DNA from 2 places in the Bacillus sp. m3-13 genome. Region 1 is predicted to be linked to the other one. Evidence: predicted binding sites of a transcription regulator. Region 1 holds the regulator's gene; the other holds the start of a gene.
The links. Region 1 encodes LexA, which represses DNA repair genes until DNA is damaged. Its sites were predicted from a motif close to CGAACATATGTTCG; they were not measured.
Positions count from the first base shown of each region.

Region 1 (3,426 bases):
CATGGTTCCTGGTAATGTAACAGATGTGGCGGAAGCGAACTTTTGGGGAGACCCGATTGCTACCTCTGTAATTTTGAATAAAGCGAAAAAGGTATATATAACGCCACTAAATGTAACAAACAGGGCCATAGTTACTAGGGATATAGCGACATTCATTTTTGATCAAACTAGCAGTCCGTACAAATATCTTATTCCAGCTGTCACCAATTATTATGCTACATTCTACGACCAAGTGATGCCAGGTATAGATGGTTCACCGGTGCATGATGTATTCACTCTTTATTATCTATTAAATAAGGATAAAACATATACTATCCAAAGAGATGTAAGGGTTGCAGTTGTTGACGGGAACAGAGGGCAAAGTATAGCTGATTTAAGGATGGTATATAAGCAACCACAACGCGAGCATTATATAGCTATGGATTTTGATTATAATGATTTTATTAATGACTTTATTGAGGTGAACTTGAGAGACGCAAGCCAATAAAAACATGTAAAATTAAATAACTGATTACCCCCTTCTATTTATTGCTGAATAAAAAACAGCGACGGGATTATTATAAAAACATAATAATTCGATGGGGTGGTGAAGTAATGGATTTGAATTGGATTTGGAAAGCGGTTTTAATAACTATAATAGGGACATTTTTACTAAGAATTGCAGGCAGAAAGTCCATTTCGCAAATGACTTTAGCTCAAGTGGTAATCATGATTGGAATTGGTTCTCTGTTAATTCAACCTTTGGCAGGCAAAAGTATTTGGGTAACATTTGGTGTGGGTATTACTCTAGTAGTAACACTAGTGTTAATGGAGTTCCTACAACTAAAATCCGACATTTTTGAAAAGTTAATTACGGGTAAATCCAAGATGCTAATAGAAAATGGAAAATTAAATGAAAAAACATTAAAGAAATTGAGATTTACCATTGACCAATTGGAGATGAAGCTTAGACAAAATAGTATATCTAGTATAAGTGATGTTAAATGGGCTACTTTAGAGCCAAACGGTCAGTTAGGATTTGAGTTAACCGATCAAGCAAAGCCGATAACAAAGAAGGAATGGAGTCTCCTCTATCAAGAAATTCAACTCTTAAAAACAATGATTAATCCCTCAAGCAAACCAAGCCGTATTGAAAAAGAGGAAGAGGGAAATCTATTTACCGAAGTGAAGAATGGAAACCATAAACTAAAAGAACGTCCCAGTGAAACCCTTGATTAACTAAATTGATGAAAATAAAAAAGCCGATATACGGCTTTTTTAATGGATATTACGATATACTCCGATTACTTTACCAAGAATGCTCACATTTCGGACAATGATCGGTTCTAATGTAGAGTTTTCCGGTTGTAATCGGATATAGTCTTTTTCTTTAAAGAAGCGTTTGACAGTAGCCTCATCTTCTTCTGTCATGGCAACGACGATGTCTCCATTGTTAGCGGATTGCTGCTGACGAACGATAACATAGTCTCCATCAAGGATCCCGGCTTCGATCATGCTATCCCCCATAACCTCAAGCATGAAAACTTGTTCGTCTGGTGCCACATAGCGGTCAGGAAGCGGAAAGTAGTCCTCTACGTTCTCAATGGCTGTAATTGGCTGACCCGCAGTGACTTTACCGATGATTGGAACATTAACTGCAGATATCTTAGGTACCAGTTCGTCTTCCATAATCTCAATGGCTCTCGGTTTAGTAGGGTCTCGGCGTATGAGACCTTTGCTTTCTAGTCGTGCAAGATGACCATGAACCGTGGAGCTAGAAGCAAGTCCAACTGCTTCCCCAATTTCACGGACGGAAGGTGGATATCCTTTTGCTTGGACTTCTTTTTTTATGTAATCTAATATGTCCTGTTGCCTTTTTGATAGTTTCATATTCCGCACCTCTATCATTTATATTAGTGATAGTATAGCATGTTTTGGTATAAAATACAAACATAAGTTCGAATTATTGACAAGAATATACGTTCGCTTGATAATAATAGTTTAAAAGAATGATGGAGGAAATCATACATGAAGGGAATCATTTATTGTCGTGTGAGTACCAAAAAAGATACACAAGAAACGTCATTGTCCCGGCAAAGGGAAGAATTAGTTTCCTTAGCGGCAAACCGAGATATCGAAATCATTGAGATAGTGGAGGAACAGGCGAGCGGATATGATTTGGATCGTGAAGGGGTTTTTCAAATAATCGAGCTTATTTCAAGTCAACATATTGATGTCCTTCTAATTCAGGATGAAACAAGGCTTGGCAGAGGGAATGCAAAAATCGCTTTTTTACATTGGTTGAGAAAACACGAAATTAAGATATTTTCTATAACGGATAATGGAGAACTGAGATTATCTGATTCTGATTCGATGGTTATGGATATTGTGGCAATTGTTGAGGAATACCAAAGAAAGCTACATAATTTGAAAATAAAAAGAGGCATGCAACGTGCGGTTAAAAGAGGGTATGACCCCACCAAAAACCTGACAAACCTCCATATGAGCCCTGGCCGCGAGAAAATTGAGGTGCCGATTGAAGAGATAGTCAGACTGCGTACAAATAAACTCACTTTTCATGAAATCGCTGCCACATTGAGAGGGCTTGGGTATGAAGTTTCTAAAGCAACAGTAAATAGACGCTATCGGGAGTATATAGAAGAGAACGACACCGGTTTGCTTGTAAAAAAAGAACCTCTCTAGTAAGATAAAAGCATATCTTCACAAGGATGAAAGAAGGAGTTTTCTATGTTATCAAAAGAAAAAATAGCAAGAATCAATGCACTTTCCAAAAAGGCCAAAAGTGAAGGCCTTACAAAGGAAGAGACAGCTGAACAACAAAAGCTTCGTCAAGAGTATATCAAGACATTCCGAGCTTCCATGGAAAATACTTTGCAAGGTGTTACAATCGTGGATCCGGAAGGAAATGATGTCACTCCAGAAAAATTAAAGGATACTAAAAAGAATTTAAAGCATTAATCGCTTTTTTTCAGAACATTGGAACATACTATTTATGATAAAATAGAATTTTTCCATGAAAAAATAAGTTAAAGAGAGAAAGGGTGGATAAGATGACACAACATATAGATCAACTTTCCATTAATACAATCCGTACATTATCTATCGATGCAATTGAAAAGGCAAACTCTGGTCACCCAGGAATGCCAATGGGTGCTGCACCTATGGGATATTCTTTATGGACAAGATTTATGAACCACAACCCTAAGAATCCGAACTGGTTTAATAGAGACCGCTTTGTACTTTCTGCAGGTCACGGTTCCATGTTACTTTATAGCCTTTTACATTTAGGCGGATATGACGTATCTATGAATGATTTAAAAGAATTCCGTCAATGGGGAAGCAAAACTCCAGGACACCCTGAAGTTGGTCACACGCCTGGTGTAGATGCAACAACTGGTCCGCTTGGACAAGGTATTGCAATGGGTG
Region 1 is NZ_ACPC01000014.1:22,930-26,355, forward strand. It holds gene M313_RS0106260 (nucleoside hydrolase) at 1-487, shown strand, start outside; gene M313_RS0106265 (DUF421 domain-containing protein) at 595-1,218, shown strand; gene lexA (transcriptional repressor LexA) at 1,258-1,869, opposite strand; gene M313_RS0106275 (YneB family resolvase-like protein) at 2,008-2,682, shown strand; gene M313_RS0106280 (DUF896 domain-containing protein) at 2,728-2,958, shown strand; gene tkt (transketolase) at 3,051-3,426, shown strand, end outside.

Region 2 (3,426 bases), on a different contig from region 1:
TAAATCCGCCATAGCTTCCTCCGGTAATGCCTAAATTCTTCTCATCGATAAAGTCAAATGTTTCGAGGGCATAATCCATTGCAGCCATGACATCAAGATAATCCTTGCCACCGTAATCTCCACGCACAGCATCGACAAATTCCTGGCCATATCCATGACTTCCACGGGGGTTAGTGAATAACACGACAAATCCTTGTGCGGTCAATGTTTGAAACTCATGGAAGTAAGTATTGGCATACATGGCATGAGGGCCGCCATGCACCTCTAAGATGGTCGGATATTTTTTCCCTTCTTCAAATCCTGCAGGTTTCATAATCCACCCATGCAAATCCCATCCATCTGGTGCTTTATAACGGATAGGTTCTGCCACACTTAATTCTACTTCATTTTTCCAAGCTTCATTGACTTTGGTCAATTGTGTCCGTGTTTGGGAACGGAAATCAAGGTGGTAAAGTTCTCCTGGATCTGTAGAGTTGCTTACTCCTACAATTGCTTCATGGGTATCCGTCAGCATGCTTACTGCATATACGTGCTCATCCGGGAGATGAATCGGGTACATAGAACCATCCAAAGAACCAAAGTAGATTCCTGTAGCACCTTGGTCACTCATTAAGAAATAAAAACCTTCACTCTCGTCTGTCCACATAAGTCCAGGATTCACATTACCGGAATGGAAATCGCCAATTGCAACGTCGCCAACCTCCACATCAAGGTTTTCTGTTAGGCAATGAGTTTCACCTGTTGCAAGCTGGGTTACCCATACACGGGTCAACGTCGCACTTTGAAACTCTTTTTCATGCCCTAAAAAGCCCAGGTATTGACCGTCGGGAGAAAAGGAGATCGTGGAAAAGAAACCGTTGCTGTGTGTAATTTTATTCTTTTCTTTTGACTGAACATCCATCACATAAACATCAGAAACCAAAGAAACATCTGGATTTTCTTCGAGATTTGCTACAAAAGCAATTTTTGTTCCATCAGGCGACCATGCAGCGCTACCATAATCCCTGTCTCCTTCTGTCAGGAGACTCACTTCCTTTGTTTTCAAATCCAATAAGGCTAGATGATCGTTTTTGTTATCTAAAAACCCCTTAGCATCGGACTTGTAGCGCATTTTCTCCACTACAAGAGGTTCAGGTTTTTTCTTTTCCTCGCTTGTAGAACTCGTAGAATGCAAATCCTCCGCACTCTCTACAGAAGTACTAAACAATAGTTTCGTTCCGCAAGGCGACCAGACTGGACCCCTTGCCCCATTTTTACAAAAGGTAACCTGCTCTGCTTCTCCCCCGTTTACAGGCATAACATATAGTTGGCTTTTCTCATTACGGTTGGAGACAAAAGCAAGCTTGCTCCCATCAGGAGACCATCTTGGGCTTGTTGCTCTCCCTTTCCCAGATGTGAATGGTACCGCGTTCCCCTCTAAATCTCCTACGTAGATGGTAGAGCGATATTCATTTTCTTCCTCATGGACAGTAGTCTGCACAAACGCATACTTACGGGAATGTTTATCCCATTGCGGATCGGTAATAGATGTTAGACGAAACAGATCTGTTGACTCCATTTTTCTTTTTGTCATTGAAATCTCTCCCTTATGTAAAATTCTCTATTCTACTTATTTCGACAAATGAAATAATTCCCCTTTAATAAATTTGAAAAACTTTATTTACAGTTTAAAAAAGTTGCTTGCATATTTTTAAGACTTTGGTATAAAATAAATACGAACAAACGTTCTAGAATTTTAGGAGGAAGATGAAATGACAAGATTATCAAAAGAACAAATATACCTGTTTGAACAGGCGATATATCTTCCTTTGTTACTGATTGTTTTAGAAAGAGATACAAGCATTATTAAAGACAGTGGAATAAAATTAAAAGAACCCTATCTTACTCTCATTGATCAGGTTATGCGCAAAATCCAGCTACAACTTAAGCATATAAAAGCCGATATGAAACAGCAACAAATGAAGCTCCACAAATTAAAACAAGATGAATCCTTCACCATGTATGCTTTTTTGTTTAATGGATATGAAGAACACCATAACTATTTCAACCCGAGAATCAGAAATAAGGTAAATGAACTTTTGATGCAATATATTTTGAGAATGGAAGAGACTTCGACTAGTGAAAAATAGGTATGGTCGGGCTTAGTTTAGTACTTCGCAAAGAAACGTGAAGCTTGTTTTCTTCATTGATGGCAGCAATAAAAAACATCTTTAATATTGATGATGTCCTTTTTTAACAACTCTTCTTTTTAACCAAGCTTCATTCAGTCCCAAAGTGTTCAAAGTTTTCTGCTGTATCCTCCCATCCATAATAACACTGTATTCAATTGAAGATTTTGGGCTCACGGCCGCTGTATTTTCCACTTTAGCTGCTTCTTTTTCCAGGCTTTAATTTCACCGATAGCTCACCATTGGCTTCAATTAGTGCGAAGTGGACATCCTCGATAAGGAATACATCCTTTTCCCTTAACATCTGCAGAATGTTATCAATGGAATAATGTATTTTATACATATTCTCAATATGGAATTTGCCTTCATAAATGACAAGCGTTGGCTCAAAGGATAACAGCCTCCCAATATGATGATTTTTTATTTTTCCACCAAGCAATAAACTTTTGCAAGAGAGCAATGGCAATGATTGCCCCTACTGTCGGCAAGTGATGAACACTTGGATCCGCAATATCAGCTCCAACCACCGATCCTAGTGTTAGGATAACGAAGAAAATCAAAAACCGGCAGTTCACCAATTGAGCGTTTTCCCATAAAGAGCGTAACCAATAACATTAATGGCAGAATGGTAATGATACGGAATAACACTTTTAATAAGTCAACGAAAAGCTCCAAGCGCAACTTACCTCCTCTGTCCTTTTCCTTAGAGTTAATCAAAATGGATGTGATATGCAATTTTCTCCAAAAAAATAACACCTTTCCTGTTGAAAGGTGCATTCCTGTCACTTAGCTCTGCAAATCCTTACTGCTTCTCAATCTGTACATGATCCCAGGTGTAGCAACAAGGCTTCGGTTGGAATTGCTTCTTTTCCTATTGACTCTTTGCTGAAGCTTAGCCCGAAAAAGAGACGTTCGGTGGATTTGTGCCTCATAAGAAGATTTCGAGATGGGAAATTCCACGATGGTGTTGTTCGGGAACATCACTTTTGTGTTAGCGGTTGGGGTCTTATTATATTCATACGCATAATGTAGTGAAATCCAGATGCAGCTATCATTTGTAGGTGATGCAGTGGGGAAAAAGAAAATGTCATTCATCGGATCAATGACGATTGGGGGTTTGTGAGTATAGCCGGAGATGCCCTTTGTACCTTGTTTTCTTCCTTCAAAACTGGATCCGTAAAAGTTGCAGCTGTCTTCAATAATTTTTAATGGCGGCAATGAAACATAGATTTCTCCTTCTTCTTCAAGCACTTTTGAA
Region 2 is NZ_ACPC01000009.1:100,106-103,531, forward strand. It holds gene M313_RS0102675 (S9 family peptidase) at 1-1,573, opposite strand, end outside; gene M313_RS0102680 (YhjD family protein) at 1,752-2,129, shown strand; gene M313_RS26900 (DUF421 domain-containing protein) at 2,211-2,309, opposite strand; gene M313_RS26570 (YetF domain-containing protein) at 2,365-2,634, opposite strand; gene M313_RS26250 (DUF421 domain-containing protein) at 2,682-2,843, opposite strand; gene M313_RS22455 (competence protein ComK) at 2,955-3,426, opposite strand, start outside.
Region 2: a site for LexA is predicted at 1,716-1,729, ahead of M313_RS0102680 (YhjD family protein). Genes of this name have one in related genera too.